4 regions of the Roseixanthobacter psychrophilus genome follow, and region 1 is predicted to be linked to each of the others. Evidence: predicted binding sites of a transcription regulator. Region 1 holds the regulator's gene; each other region holds the start of a gene.

Region 1 (3,851 bases):
TGATCCGGCCTGCTGCCGACAGTGATGGCGCTGAGATCCGCCAGCTTCGCCTTGACCTCAGGATCGGCAACCGCCTGCGCGCCCGCCGCGGCCAGCTTGTCGATATAGGCCATGGGCGTTCCCGCCGGCGCGAAGATCGCGTTCCAGGAATAGGTCTCATAACCCGGCAGGCCGGATTCCGAAACGGTCGGGATATCCGGAGCGGCCGGCGAGCGCTCCTTCGTGGTCACAGCCAAGCCCACCACCGCGCCCTTGCGGATCTGGCCGATGGCGGACGGCAGATTGTCGAACATGATCTTCACATTGCCGCTGACCACATCGAGCATTGCGGGGCCCGCGCCCTTGTAGGGAATATGGGTCATCTTCACGCCGGCCATGCTCTCGAACAGCGCGCCCGACAGGTGCAGCGGCGTGCCGACGCCCGAGGAGGCATATTCATATTTGTCCGGATTGGCCTTCAGCAGCGCGATCAGCTCCGCCGTGGTCTTCACGTTCAATGAGGGATGGACGATCACCACATTGGGCACATTCACCAGCAGCGAGACCGGCGCGAAATCCTTCACCGGGTCATAGGGCATCTTGGCGTAAAGCGCGGGATTGATGGCATGGGTGGCGACCGTGCCCATCAGCACCGTGTATCCGTCCGGCGCGGCGCGGGCGACGGAGGCTGCCCCCGCATTGCCGCCGGCACCGCCGCGATTTTCCACCACCACGGGCTGTTTGAGAATATCGCTCATCTTCGCAGCGATGATGCGGGCGACGATGTCGGTGGAACCGCCCGCCGCAAACGGCACAACGAGCCGGATCGGCCGGTTTGGATAATCTTGCTGCACGGGCGCCTGCGCCTGTGCCGCCCCTGAAAACAAAGTGGCGGCCACGGCAACGATGCCTAGGATTTTCTTCATGCTTGGGTCTCCTCGGCGCGCATCTTAAGGCAAGATTACGCTGAGGAAGAAGCCCCTCACCTATTCGACCATCGGCGCAGCTTGGAGGAGCGGAGCAGCCGATCCGGCGCCACCTGGCACACGTTCCGATCAGATTGAGTGGCCCATCTGATCGGTGAACCTTCTCTATCCAAGAGTTGGAGCGGGATTCGCCGCCGAGCGCGATTGAGCCTGAGCGGCTCCGGCGCTAGCGCGAAGGGAAATTGCCGCAGCTGTATCCGACGAAACAATCCGGATTGTCCCAGGTCGGAACGAAGGCCGGGGTCGTGGCCCCATCCGGGCCGCAGAAGCTGCCGTCGCGCACATAGCGGTCGTAGGTGGTCGGTGAGTTGCGGATGATCGCCGCGCCCGAGCGGGCGATGATCGACGCGGCTTCCGCGCAATTCAGCGGCGGCGAGATCTCACCCGCCCTAGCGCTGGTGAAGGCCGAGGCGAGCAGCATGCCACCGAGGCACACCGCCAGGAGCGCGTTCCAGCGGCGCACGGCGCTGGCGTTGGATGCCGTCCGCACGCGGGATACGGACGCGGAGAACGGCGGCAGGGGATGGGACTCTTGGGCCATAGCGCAGGGTCTCGTGAAGACTGGAGGCCAAATCCTCCGTTGCCTTCACGTTTAGCCATGGCCCCATCGGGCGGCCATCACACGGGAGGACGCCGATATCCTCGTTTGGGATGACCTACCGCAACCTTCGGATGATGCCGCCTTGAGCGCGGACCGCATCATACCAGCGGCTTCCGAACGGGGCCGGGAGGGCTACGCTCAGGCGCCGCGCTAGCTTGACCGAAGGCCCAAGCTTGGCCGAAGACCCATGAGTCAACCCATGGGCCTTCCTCGTCATCCGCTCAGTGAACGCGGGCGAACATCTCGTTGAAGGAATAGCCGGCGCCACGGACGGTGCGGATCGGATCCGACTGGCGCCCGCGATTGATCGCCTTGCGCAGCCGGCCGACATGCACGTCCACGGTGCGCTCGTCGATATAGACGTCCTGCCCCCACACCCCGTCGAGCAATTGCTCCCGTGAGAACACCCGTCCTGGGCTCTGCATGAGGAATTCCAGCAGGCGGAATTCGGTTGGCCCGAGATGCACCTCGCGGCCGGAGCGGTGCACCCGGTGGGTCTCCCGGTCCAGCTCGATGTCGCCGGCCCGCAGTAGGGTGGCGACATGCTCCGGCTTCGCCCGGCGCAGCAGGGCGCGCACGCGCGCCAACAGTTCCGGCACGGAGAAGGGCTTCACCACATAATCGTCAGCCCCGGTAGCAAGGCCGCGCACGCGCTCGGTCTCGTCGCCCCTTGCGGTGAGCATGATGACTGGCAGGCGTTCCGTTTCCGGACGGGTGCGCAGGCGGCGGCACAGTTCGATGCCCGATAACCCCGGCAGCATCCAGTCGAGGATCACGAGATCCGGCACGCTTTCGCGCAACCGGGTCTCGGCCTCGTCGCCACGTCCGACGCTTTCGACGAAATAGCCCTCGGACTCCAGATTGTAGCGGAGCAGAAGGGTCAGCGGTTCCTCGTCCTCGATAATCAAGATACGCGCAGCCACAGATTTTACCCCTGAAGGCTAACCCCCGGGAAAGCAACGGTGGTCTCACTGGAGACATCCGCCTTCGGGCGTTCGTCCGACAATACCTGGCCGGACACCATGTAATAGATGGTTTCCGCGATATTGGTCGCGTGGTCGCCGATGCGCTCGATGTTCTTCGCGCAGAACAGCAGATGCGTGCACACCGAGATGTTGCGCGGATCTTCCATCATATAGGTGAGAAGCTCGCGGAACAGGGACGTGTACATGGTGTCGATGCCGCTGTCGCGCACCCACACGTCCACGGCCTTGGCCTTGTCGCGGCTGGCATAGGCGTCCAGCACTTCCTTGAGCTGCTCAAGCACCAGGTCGGACATGTGCTCGACGCCGCGCACCAGCTTCTGGGGATGGTATTCCCCTTCGATGGCGAGCACGCGCTTGCCCACGTTCTTGGCGAGATCGCCGATGCGTTCCAGGTCGGAAGCAATGCGGATCGAAGCCACCACGTCACGCAGGTCGCTGGCGACCGGCTGACGCTTGGCGATGCAGAGGATGGCCTTTTCCTCGATTTCCCGCTGCAGGTGATCGACGCTCGTGTCGAGCAGGATCACCCGCTGGGCGGCGGCGGTATCGCGGCGGATCAGGGCGCCGACGGCATCGGCCACCATGCGCTCGGACTGGCCACCCATTTCGACGACCTTGCGGCCGATCTCCTTCAGCTCGGCATCGAAGGCCGAGACGGTATGGTCGGACATCTCGCAGATCCTTGTTCGCTCAGCCGAAGCGGCCGGTGATGTAGTCGCGGGTCTTGATCTGCTTGGGATTGGTGAAGATCACGTCGGATGGCGCGACTTCAACCAATTCTCCCAGATAGAAGAAGGCCGTGATATCGGCGCAGCGCGCCGCCTGCTGCATGTTGTGGGTCACGATGACGATCGTGAAATCCTGCTTCAACTCGTCGATCAGATCTTCGATCTTCGAGGTGGAGATCGGGTCGAGCGCCGAGGTGGGCTCGTCCAGCAGGATCACTTCCGGCTGCACGGCGATGGTGCGGGCGATGCACAGGCGCTGCTGCTGGCCGCCGGACATGCCGAGCGCCGAGGTGTGCAGGCGGTCCTTGGTCTCTTCCCAGATGGCGGCCTTGCGCAGGCAGCTTTCCACCCGCTCGTCCATCTTCGCCTTGTTGAGGCTCTCGTGCAGGCGCACGCCGAAGGCGATGTTGTCATAGATCGACATGGGGAACGGGGTCGGCTTCTGGAACACCATGCCGATGCGCGTGCGCACGACGGTCGGGTCCAGGTCCTTGCCGACGATGTTCACCCCATCGAACATGACGCCACCCTCGGCGCGCTGGCCGGGATAGAGATCGTACATGCGGTTGAA
Region 2 (3,851 bases), on a different contig from region 1:
CGAACCGATCCCGATCATCCCGACCGTGCACTACAACATGGGCGGCATTCCCACGAACTATCACGGCGAAGTGCTGAATAAGTCGAACGGCGACCCTGACACCGTTGTGCCCGGCCTGATGGCCATCGGCGAGGCGGCCTGCGTCTCCGTACATGGCGCCAATCGCCTGGGTTCAAACTCGCTGATCGACCTCGTGGTGTTCGGCCGTGCCGCTGCCCTGCGCGCGGCGGAGACCGTGCGCCCCGGCGAGAAGCATCGCGAACTGCCGGCCAACAGCGCCGACCTCGCCCTCTCCCGCCTCGATCACTTCCGCAACGCCAAGGGCAGCACCGCAACCGCCGAGTTGCGCGGCCGCATGCAGCGGGTGATGCAGAACAATTGCGCGGTGTTCCGCACCGGCGAGATCTTGGACGAAGGCCGCAAGCTGATCCACGACGTGTTCAATGCGACGTCGGATGTGGGCGTCACGGATCGCTCGCTGGTGTGGAACTCGGATCTGGTGGAAACCTTGGAATACGACAACCTGATCGCCCAGGCCGTCGTCACCATGGAAAGCGCCGCGAACCGCCAGGAAAGCCGCGGCGCCCATGCGCGCGAGGACTTCCCGGACCGCGACGACCACAATTGGATGAAACACACCCTCGCCTATCTCGACACGGCGAGCGGCCAGGTTCGGCTGGATGACCGGCCGGTCCACACCTACACCTTGTCCAACGACATCCAGTATATCGAGCCGAAGAAGCGGGTTTACTGAGGGGCGGAGCGCCCCTCGTCGCGAGGTTCCGAACGGGCGGCGCAGCCGCCTTCGTGAAGCAGGATGACCCATGGTTGAGCTCAGCCTTCCGAAGAATTCGCAGATCACCAAGGGCAAGGTGTGGCCGAAGCCCGCCAGCGCGAAGAAGGTGACCGAATTCCACATCTACCGCTGGAACCCGGACGACGGACGCAATCCGCGGCTCGACACCTATTATGTCGACCGCGAGGATTGCGGCCCGATGGTCCTGGACGGGCTGATCTACATCAAGAACAAGATCGACCCCACCCTCACCTTCCGCCGCTCCTGCCGCGAGGGCGTGTGCGGCTCCTGCGCCATGAACATCGGCGGCACCAATACCCTGGCTTGCACCAAGGGCATGGACGAGGTGCTGGTGAAGGGCGTTGTGAAGGTCTATCCGCTGCCGCACATGGAAGTGGTGAAGGATCTGGTTCCCGACCTCACCCGCTTCTACGCCCAGCACGCCTCTATCGAGCCCTGGCTGCAGACCGACACCACAGCCCCCGAGAAGGAATGGCGCCAGTCCAAGGATGATCGCGAACGGCTGGATGGGCTCTACGAGTGCATCCTGTGCGCCTGCTGTTCCACCTCCTGCCCTAGCTACTGGTGGAATGGCGACCGCTATCTCGGCCCCGCAGCCCTGCTCCAGGCCCATCGTTGGCTGTCCGACAGCCGCGACGAGCGCACGGGCTCGCGCCTCGACAATCTGGAAGATCCCTTCCGGCTGTATCGCTGCCACACCATCATGAACTGCGCCCAGGCCTGCCCGAAGGGGCTGAACCCAGCCAAGGCCATCGCCGAAATCAAAAAGATGATGGTGGAACGCCAGATCTGATCGGCTTGCCGGCGCCAAGGCGCCCCCGGCTTCGAGAGAGAGTTTAAAAAACGCGCGGCTCGCACCGCGCGTTTTTTTGTTTCCCGGATGGATGATGCGGGGGGCGCGAGACCGCGCCCCCCGGTCATCTCAGGACTTCTTGGGCGCCTTGGTCTTCGGCTTCGAGGCCACAGCCTTCGGAGCGGCGGCTTTGGGAGCGGCGGCTTTGGCCGGCGAAACCTGATCCGCAGCAGGTGCAGACGCAGCCTCCATCTTCGGTGCGGAAGCAGCGACCTTGGCCTTGGGGGCGGTCTTGACCTTCGGGGCGGTCTTCGGCTTTGCGACAATCTTAGCGCCATTCACCTTGGCGGTCGGCTTCGCAGGAGAAGCGGCCTTCACCGGCTCGGCGGGCACCGGAGCGGTGGTGACCGGAGCGGGCTTGCCCTTCGTCGCCTTGGCAGAAGCGGCGCTGGCAGCGACGGGCTTGGTGACGGCGGGCTTTGTAACGGGACCCTTGGCCGGAGCAGCCTTGGCATAGACGGGCTTGGCAGCAGCTTTGGCCGGAGCCTTTTTGACCGAGGCGGGCTTGGCGGAAATCGGAGCAGCGATCGCGACCGGAGCGGCGACCGGGGCCTTGGCTGCGGCTGGTTTCTTGGCGACTGGCTTCTTGGCGCCAACTGGCTTGGCAGTCGGCTTCTTGGAAGCCGGCGCCTTGGCAGCGGCCTGCGGCACCTCGGCCACGACAGGAGCGGCAGGCTCGACCGTGATCGGCTTGCTGGGAGTCTTCTTGGTGGAAGCCTTCTCGGCGGGAGCGGGCTTGGCGGGAGCGGCCTTGGCGGGCGCAGCCTTCATTGCTGGCGCCGCCTTGGGGGCCGGAGCCTTCTTCGTAACGGGAGCCTTCGCGGGTGCTTTCACAGCGGTCTTGGCAACGGCTGCCTTCGCAGGAGTGGCTTTGGCGAGGCCGGCTTTGGCGGCCGCAGGCTTTGGCGCCTTCTTGTCGGCGGCCTGGGTCAGTGCGGAAGCCGCCAGCGCCTTGATCTCGTCAGGGGTCACGCTCGCGGGATCGCGCAGGGCCCTGGCAGCGATCTTGCTCACCTCGGCGCTCGTCACTTCGCTCTTCGCCATTTCAGCCTCCGAATCAGCCGGTAGGCCCGGACTGCTCACAGAATCGTGTTCCTCCGGCCTAAAGCGATGCATCGCTGGTGTTTCCTTCGATTTGGTTAACGTGGCTGTCGACCACCCGCAAAAACCGCAATCCCCAGCCGTTTGTCGCCTGTACGGGGGACGTCACCGCACTGTCGGATACCCTATCTATGGTTGTGGCAGATGCGATTCGGGGCGGGGAGGGCTCGGTCGCACTTGCCTGGGAGACGTAAAATGGCGCTGGCGCCAAAGCCTTCGATCCTGTTCGTATGCCGTGACAATGCCGGCCTGAGCCTGTTGGCTGAAGCCATTTCCAACCACACCCAGCCGCATCTGCGGGCCTTCAGCGCCGGCCTGATGCTGCAGGCGCGGGTCGATCTCGCGGCGGTGGAATGCCTGCACGCGGAAGGCGTGCCTGCCGATGGCCTCTCCTGCAAACCGATCGAGGTCTTCACCTTGCCCGGCGCACCGCATATCGACGCGGTCGTCTCCCTGGTTCAAGGCGCCCGTGCGAGCGTCGAGTGCAGCGCGTTGCGGCCGAGCGCTCGGCATCATCATCATTGGCAAATGGAAGATGTGTCCGACCTCGGCGACATTCACGAGCGCCGTCTCGCTTATCGGCGGCTGCTGCCCGACCTGCGCGCGGCCATCGGCGTTCTTGGTGCGCGGACGTTCGCCGCTGCCGCCTGACGGTCCCTGGCGCCGTCGTGGCTTGGATCGTTCGCCGCCAACGACCATAGTGTTCGACGAGGCCGGACCGGTTCGCTCAATTGTGGGGCCGGCTCGACCAAGGGCCGATGAGTGAGACTCCTCGGCCCTTGGTATCAGCGACGCCTTCAGACGGCGATCTGGCCACCCAATTCGTCCTCGATATGGATGCGGATGATCTCCTCAAATGAGGATTCCGCACGGAAACCCAGCGAAAGCGCCCGCGCGGGATCGAAATTGCGCGGCCAGCCGGCAACGATCTGCTCGATCACCGGATCCGGCTCGCGGCGGATGAGGGAGACCGCCCGCTGCCCCGCCACCCGGCGGAGGGCTTCGATCTGCTCACCAACGGTCACAGAAAGCCCCGGCATGGTCAGGCTGCGGCGGGCACCCAGCGGCACCGTGTCCAGG
Region 3 (3,851 bases), on a different contig from region 1:
CTGGAACACCAGCGCGCCCGGATGGTCCGGCTGATCCAGCAGCCATTGCAGCGGGGTGTTGGAGACCACGCCGCCATCCCAGTAATATTCGCCGTCGATGCGCACCGGCGGGAAGGCCGGTGGCAACGCGCCGGAGGCCATCACGTGCTCGGGTCCGATGCGGTGGGTGGTGTTGTCGAAATAAATGAAGTTGCCGGTGCGCACGTTGGTGGCGCCGACGGAAAAGCGCTTCTGCCGGCTGTTGATGAGGTCGAAATCCACCAGCCTCACGAGGGTCTCGCGCAACGGGGAGGTGTCGTAGAGGCTGGTGGCACCCTCCGCCCCGGTCGGCAGAAGCCAGGGGTTGGGCCAGCGCGGCTTGAAGAAGCCCGGCTGTCCCAGGTTGATGGTGGCGTAGGAACTCATCTGGTTGCGCAGGGCGCGGAAGATGTCGCCGTCGGGGGTAAACGGCCAGATCTTGCGGCCGGAGACCGTCTCCCAGAATTCCCTAAGGTGCGGAATACGGTTTTCCGGCGTGTTGCCGGCGATGATTGCGGAATTGATGGCGCCGATGGAGACACCGGAGATCCAGTTCGGCTCGGCGCCCGCAACCGACAGCGCCTCATAGACGCCGGCCTGGTAGGCCCCGAGCGCGCCGCCGCCCTGGAACACCAGGGCGATGCGCTCGTAATCCTTGACGATGTCGCTGATGTCGTCGGGGTTCTCACAAATCCGCGTGTGCATGTCTTTCCCCATCCAGCTGTGCCGGCCAGCGGCCCCGATCCGCGCGCCGGGCCGGCGGGCGGATTGCCCGGCCGGACCTGCCATTCTCATTTGAAGAAGGCCGAATCAGGCACCGGAGCGCAAGCGCTGCATTGGCACCTGGGGTTCGATCACTTCGGTTCGGTCATGTAATCGTAGACGACCTCGCCCATGCCGAGCGTGAGATCGGCGCGCAGGTGCAGGGCGGAGACAACTTCCAGCACCGGCAGCTTGGCGACATCGGCCATCACGTGCGGATAGAGGCCAAGGGCCGCCGGGCCGGTCCAGCATTCCTTGAGCTGGATGTCTTCCAGATAATAGCGCACCAGCTCGCAGATGCGTGGCGTGGCGTCCACATGGGGGATGATCTTGATGAGGAAGCTCGGGGTCTTCAGGGCGGCGAGCACCGCCTCTTTGTCGGCCTGCTTGTGCTTGTAGCCCATGGTGGCTTCAACGCACAGGGTCTTGCCGTAGTGCAGGCGGCCGACCAGGACGTCCTTTTCCACTTCCATCTTGGGGTGGGCATACTTCTTGGGGAAGCCCCACAGCTCGCGACCGCCGGCGATCGGCGCCTCATCGTCGAGATACATGGAATGGACGTAGCCGCCCTCGACCCCGTTGAACTTCACGGGGATCACCTGTCCGGTCTCGGTATAGTCGCCGAAGCCGGTGGAATCCGGCATGCGGATGAATTCGTACTTCACCAGGGGCTCGTAGACTTCGAGCGGCTCGGGCACCACGCGGCGCAGAGCCTCGATGTCGGTGCGGTAGGTGACGATCATGAACTCGCGGTCGAAGAAGCGATAAGGTCCCGGCGGATAGGCGGGATTCGTCAGGGGCATGGAGTAGGCGTTGCGGCGAACGTCCTCGATCTTCATGGAGCATCTCCGACCGGCATGGTGCATCTCGCGCCTGCGAGATGACGCTGACGTTAGCCGATAGCTCTTCGACGTGACAGCCCCGCGACGATTACGGTTCCGCAATGGTGGCGCAAGATGGGCGGCGATCGGCGCACCCAACCGCAGCCGGCTCAGAACTCCAGCAGGCCGGCGCTGCCGCCCGTCGTGCCGAAGGCCACGGCCCCGCCATCCTTGCGCCAGCCGATGGCGGAGACCGGCGAGGCATCGGGGGCGCGCAGCAGGATCTCGGCCCCGTCGGTCAGGCGCACCATCAGCACCATGCCGTCGTCATAGCCGCAGGCCATCACCGGGTCCTTGGGATGGCACGCCACCATGGTGACGCGTCCGCCACTGGCGGAGGGCGCCTGCATGGAGGGCTGCTTGCCGATCGGCCCATCCTTGGTGGCGAACGGCCACAGCACCACTTCGGTCGAGCCGGAGGACGCCAGCCATTTGCCGTCATGGGTGAATTCGAAGCTCTTCACCCGCGCAGGGTAGCCGGTCATGCGCATATGGGCGCCGTCGGCGAGGCGCCAGCCGTGCAGCGCGGGCTCCTGCATGGTGGTGATGATGAAGCGTCCGTCCGGCGAGAAGGCCACGCCGAGATGGGAGCCCTTCCATTCCAGCAGCTCGGGCTTGGCGTCCGCTGCGTTCGGATACCACAGGCTCACGCCGCCGTAATGCGCGACAGCCACCCGCAACCCCTTGGGCGCAAAGGCGAGGCCGCCGACCGTGGAGGGCGCTTCAAAGCGCCGTGCTTCGCCCTTCGCGGGAACCAGATGGGCGGTCTTGCCGGCGGAAAAGGCGACCGAGCCATCCGGACCGAGGGCGATGCGGTCGATCCAGCGGCCTTTGTGCGCGGCGATGGTTTTCGTTTCGCCGCCGGCCAGCAGTTCCATCACCTTGCCGTCGTCGCCGCCGGTGACGAGCCGCTGTCCGTCGCCGGCGGCGCACAGCACCACGCCGTCGTGCAGCGCCAGCGTCCGGGGCGTATCGGCCACCAGGGTTGCGGTGCCGGTCTCGGCGATGAACACGCAGGTGCCGCGCAGGAATGCGGCGGAGGCGGTCGCCCCGTCGAGGGCGAAGGTGCGCACCTTGTCGGTGAGCGAAGACGGCGTGGACGGCATTTCGGGCGACATTCCATGAGGCGGTCGAATGCCGCCTTCATAAGCCAAGGCTTCGGGCTTGTCCCGCCATGCGGTATGGCCCGGGGCGTCCGCGATGCCGCGCCTCTGGATTTCGCTGCCGATTGATGGCCTAAGGGGCTGTCCCCTCCTAGCCAGCAGTCCATGTTCGACACCCGCTTGCCCATCGACGAGGTTCTCCCCGCCCTCACCGCGACGCTGCGCGAGCGGGCGAGCGCTGTGCTGGTCGCGCCCCCGGGCGCCGGCAAGACCACGCGGGTTCCCTTGGCGCTGATGCACGAACCGTGGGTCGGCGGTCGGCGCATCCTGGTGTTGGAGCCGCGGCGGCTCGCGGCGCGCGCCGCCGCCCATCGCATGGCCCAGACCCTTGGCGAGCGGGTGGGGGAGCGGGTCGGCTACCGGGTGCGGCTGCGCGCGGAAGTCTCGAAACGCACCCAGATCGAGGTGATCACAGAGGGTGTCTTCACCCGCATGATCCTTGATGACCCGGAATTGTCGGGCGTCGCCGCCGTACTGTTCGATGAATTTCACGAACGCAGCCTCGATGCCGATCTCGGGCTCGCGCTGGCGCTCGAATCCCAGAGCGCGTTGCGGGAAGATTTGCGTCTTCTGCCCATGTCGGCCACGCTCGATGGCGCCCGTGTCGCCGCGTTGCTGGGCGGGACGGGCGAGCCGGCGCCGGTGGTGGAGAGCGCGGGCCGCGCCTTTCCGGTCACCACCCATTATCTCGGCCGCGATGCTCGTGCGCCCATCGATGCCCAGATGGCCGAGGCGGTGCGCTCCGCCCTTGCCGCCGAACGCGGCTCCGTTTTGGCCTTCCTGCCGGGGGCAGGGGAAATTCGCCGCACCGAAAACCTGCTGCGCGCGCAGGTGCGCGATCCTTCCGTCGATATCGTGCCGCTCTATGGCGCGCTGGATTCCGCCGAGCAGGATCGCGCGGTGCTGCCCGCGCCCGCCGGGCGGCGCAAGGTGGTGCTCGCCACCTCCATTGCCGAGACCAGCCTGACCATTGAGGGGGTACGGGTGGTGGTGGATTGCGGGCTTGCCCGGGTGCCGCGCTTCGAGC
Region 4 (3,851 bases), on a different contig from region 1:
CGCCGGAGAGCTCATCGGCCCTCTTGTCCACGTGATCCATCAGTCCGACGCGATCCAGCACGGCGAAGGCCCGGTCAATGTCGGCTTGGGGAAACCGGCGCAGGAAGGCGCGCCAGAAGCCCACATAGCCGAGCCGCCCGGAGAGAACGTTCTCCATGACGGTCAGGCGTTCCACCAGGGCATATTCTTGGAAGATCATGCCCATGCGCCGCCGCGCGCGGCGCAGGCCCGCCCCGCCGAGGCGGGTGATCTCGGTGTCGCCCAGGCGGATGGAGCCGGACGAGGGCTCCACCAGCCGGTTCACGCAGCGGATGAGGGTCGACTTGCCGGCACCAGAGGGACCGATCAGCCCAACCACTTGGCCGGCGGGAATGCCGAGCGAAACATCGTCGAGGGCCTTGTCCCCCTTGGCGTAGCGCTTGGACAGGCCGGCGATGGTCAGCATCCCGCAATCTCTCTCTCGCCGGAGCTTACTTGCAGGTGTAGCTGACGCCCATGGCGTCATCGATCTGCCGCACCACTGCCCAAGTGTCCTTGAAAGTGATGGGGATGAACTTCTCCTGCGGCGGCTCGGCGGACTGGAACTCCTTCTGCAGGGCTGTTCCCTCCCAGTTGAAGCCGAAGAACGCCTCTTTCACCTTGGCGGCCAGCTCGGGCTTCAGATTGTAGACATAGCCGTAGCCGGTGGTGGGAAAGGTCTGTGACTTGTAGATCGTCACCACCTGCTCGGGCTTGATGACGCCGCGGGCGATCATGCGCTTCATCACCGAATTGGCGACCGCCGCTGCCGGATAGTCCTTGTTGGCCACGCCGATGATGGAATTGTCGTGCTTGCCGGAGAACACCGGCTCGAAGTCCTTGCCCGCCTCCATGCCGAACTGGGACTTCAATAGCGCGGACGGCGCCTTGTAGCCGGAATTGGAGGTCTCCGAGGTGAAGGCCAGCTTCTTGCCCTTGATGTCCTCGACCTTGGTGATGCCGGAGCCGGGATAGGTGATGATCTCCATCTCGTAGCCGTAGGCGCCGTCCTTCGCCGCCATCATGGTGAAGGGCACGAAGCCGGCGCAGGCTACCGCGATGGGGTTGGAGCCGGTATTGAAACCGGCCACGTGCAGGCGCCCGGCGCGCATGGCTTCCAACTGCGCGGCATTGGACTGCACGGGGAAGAACTGCACCTTCTTGCCCGTCACCTTGGCGAGATGATCGAGGAATTCCTGCCACACCTTGGCGTAGACGGCAGGATCCTCCACCGGGGTATAGGCGAAGATGAGGGTGTCGGGGTCCAGCTGCTTCGCCGGGTCGGACGGCGTATCAGCCACCATGTCGCCGTTGGCGTCGGTGAAGCGCGGATCGAGCTTGAACTCGGCATGGGCAAAACTGGGGGTCAGCATGGTCGCCGCGAGCATGGCGGCACACGTCAGGGAGCGCAGGAGCGACATGGCTTCATCTCCGATTGGATCGCAGGTTCAATACGACTGTTGTGTGACGCGCCGACTACGACGCAGCGGGATCAACCGCCCGCCGGGGCGCGGCGCGGGTTTGTGTTCTCGGCGGCATTGGCATGGGTCGGCAGCAGCAAGGTTGTCAGCAAGCAGACGGCGAGCATCAGGGCCGACCCACCCAAGCAGGCGAAGATTCCGCCAATCTGGTAGAGCAGGCCGGAAAGTAACGTGCCGATGAACCGTCCGGCGGCATTGGCCGCATAGTAAAAGCCGACGTCCTCGGCGGCCTTCTCCGATCCGGCATAGGCCAGGATCAGGTAGGAGTGCAGGGAGGAGTTCACGGCGAACGCGATGCCGAAAATGGATAGGCCCGCCACCAGCACGACGTCCGCATGGGGCGGTGCGAAGGCAAGCCAGCCTGCCATCGCGACCGGAATCAGGGTGAGGGCGAGGGCCCACCATCGCGCTGCGGGGACCTCCCGGGAGAGCCCGTCCGGACTGCGGGTCACGACGGCGGGTGCGGCAGCTTGGACGATGCCGTAGCCGATGGTCCACAGGGCCAGGAAGCCGCCCACCATGATGAAGGTCCAGCCAGACCCGTAGAGGAAGACCGGCACGCCGACGACGAACCAGACGTCGCGCGCGCCAAACAGGGCCACGCGGGCCAGGGCGAGCAGGTTCACGCCCCGGTTCTTGGCAAAGAGCTCCTTCATGCTCTTGCTTGACTTCGCTTTTCCCAACATGGGCGGCAACGACAAGACGACACCGGCCAGGACGAGGGCGAGCGCGCCAGCCATCAGCCACAGTGCGGGACGGAAGCCGATGAGTTCGAGGAGCGCGCCGCCGAGCAGAAAGCCGAACCCCTTCATGGCGTTCTTCGATCCGGTGAACCACGCCACCCAGCGGAATAGGCGGCTGTTCGCGTTACCCCCTTTGGCGTCGGCCTCGGTCACCTTGATGGCGGACTTGGATGCGGTCTTGGTCAGATCCTTGGCGACGCCGCAGACGCCCTGCGCGGCGACGACCCAGGGGACCAGCAGGGCGGTCTCCCAGGACGGGGAGACCGCCGACAGGATCAGAAAGCCGGAGATCTGCGTCGTCAGGCCGACCGTGAGCATGCGCGTGATGCCGAAGCGGCCCGCGAGCCAGCCGCCGATGAAGTTCGCCCCGATGCCGGCCGCCTCGTAGAGCACGAAGAGAAAGGCGAGCGTGAAGGGCGAATAGCCGAGCTTGAAGAAGGTGAAGAGCACGATCATCCGGAGCGCGCCGTCCGTCAGCGTGAAGCCCCAATAGGCGGCTGTCACGATGGCGTAGTTGCGGATGCCGGAGGAGGAGGGGGCTGCCATCACAGCCCCGCCTGTTCGAGATGGCAGGCCAAGTCCACCATACGGCAGGCATAGCCCATCTCGTTGTCGTACCAAGCATAGACCTTGAGCAGGGTGCCGTCGGTCACCAGCGTCGAGGGGCCGTCCACGATAGAGGAGCGGGTGTCGCGGGCATAGTCCGCCGAAACCAAGGGACGCGGCTCGAAGCCGAGGATGCCGTTGAGCGCGCCGGAGGCCGCCTCGGCGAACAAAGCGTTCACCTCCTGCGCCGTCGTCTCGCGGTTGAGCTCGAACACGCAATCGGTGAGCGAGGCGTTGAGCACCGGGGCGCGCACTGCATGGCCGTTCAGCTTGCCCTTCAGTTCGGGATAGATGAGGGCGATGGCGGTGGCGCTGCCCGTCGTGGTGGGCTGAAGCGAGAGCATGGCCGAGCGGGCGCGGCGCAGATCCTTGTGGGGCGCATCCACGACCACGTTGGTGTTGGTGGGATCATGGATGGTGGTGATCTGACCATGGCGGATGCCGATGGCCTCATGCACCACCTTCACCACCGGGGCGAGGCAGTTGGTGGTGCAGGAGGCGGCGGTAACGATGGGGTGCTTCTCGCGGTCATAGAGATGCTCGTTGACCCCCACCACCACGTTGAGCACAGAGGGATCTTTCACCGGCGCGGCGACGATGACCCGCTTGGCGCCGCGCTTGAAGTGGCCTTCGAGCACCTGCGGCGTCAGGAACTTGCCCGTGGATTCCAGCACCACGTCTACGCCAAGATCACCCCAGGGGATGTCATCGGGGGCGGCATGGGAGGAAAAGGACAGGGTCTTTTCCCCGATGCGCACGCTTGCCTCATCAAAAGAGATGGGCGCGCGCCAGCGGCCTTGCACGCTGTCGAATTCAAGGAGATGGGCGATGGCTTCGGCGCCGCCCTTGATCTCATTGAGATGGACAATGTCGAGCCGGTTATTGCCGCGGGGGTCGTTGTCCGGGCGGTGCGCCGCCCCCATGGCCGCGCGCAGCGACAGCCGTCCGATGCGGCCGAGGCCGTTGATCCCTACTCTCATGGCACCGTCAGTCCCTGTGATCT

Evidence for each region. Region 1 encodes PhoB, which activates phosphate uptake and scavenging genes when phosphate is short. Its sites were predicted from a motif close to TGTCATNNANCTGTCAT; they were not measured.
Region 2: the regulator PhoB is predicted to act here: its motif matches at 2,875-2,891, upstream of V5F77_RS21410 (arsenate reductase/protein-tyrosine-phosphatase family protein).
Region 3: the regulator PhoB is predicted to act here: its motif matches at 1,693-1,709, upstream of V5F77_RS07080 (acetoacetate decarboxylase).
Region 4: the regulator PhoB is predicted to act here: its motif matches at 1,472-1,488, upstream of phnD (phosphate/phosphite/phosphonate ABC transporter substrate-binding protein).

Annotation. Positions count from the first base shown of each region.
Region 1 is NZ_JBAFWT010000024.1:31,184-35,034, reverse strand. It holds gene V5F77_RS18950 (tripartite tricarboxylate transporter substrate binding protein) at 1-905, opposite strand, end outside; gene V5F77_RS18945 (hypothetical protein) at 1,132-1,506, opposite strand; gene phoB (phosphate regulon transcriptional regulator PhoB) at 1,788-2,489, opposite strand; gene phoU (phosphate signaling complex protein PhoU) at 2,495-3,223, opposite strand; gene pstB (phosphate ABC transporter ATP-binding protein PstB) at 3,243-3,851, opposite strand, start outside.
Region 2 is NZ_JBAFWT010000031.1:7,849-11,699, reverse strand. It holds gene sdhA (succinate dehydrogenase flavoprotein subunit) at 1-754, shown strand, start outside; gene V5F77_RS21420 (succinate dehydrogenase iron-sulfur subunit) at 825-1,610, shown strand; gene V5F77_RS21415 (hypothetical protein) at 1,740-2,714, opposite strand; gene V5F77_RS21410 (arsenate reductase/protein-tyrosine-phosphatase family protein) at 2,967-3,422, shown strand; gene denD (D-erythronate dehydrogenase) at 3,569-3,851, opposite strand, start outside.
Region 3 is NZ_JBAFWT010000005.1:46,715-50,565, reverse strand. It holds gene V5F77_RS07085 (DUF3734 domain-containing protein) at 1-723, opposite strand, end outside; gene V5F77_RS07080 (acetoacetate decarboxylase) at 873-1,619, opposite strand; gene V5F77_RS07075 (WD40 repeat domain-containing protein) at 1,772-2,767, opposite strand; gene hrpB (ATP-dependent helicase HrpB) at 2,930-3,851, shown strand, end outside.
Region 4 is NZ_JBAFWT010000008.1:108,504-112,354, reverse strand. It holds gene phnC (phosphonate ABC transporter ATP-binding protein) at 1-445, opposite strand, end outside; gene phnD (phosphate/phosphite/phosphonate ABC transporter substrate-binding protein) at 471-1,406, opposite strand; gene arsJ (organoarsenical effux MFS transporter ArsJ) at 1,511-2,788, opposite strand; gene V5F77_RS10320 (ArsJ-associated glyceraldehyde-3-phosphate dehydrogenase) at 2,788-3,828, opposite strand.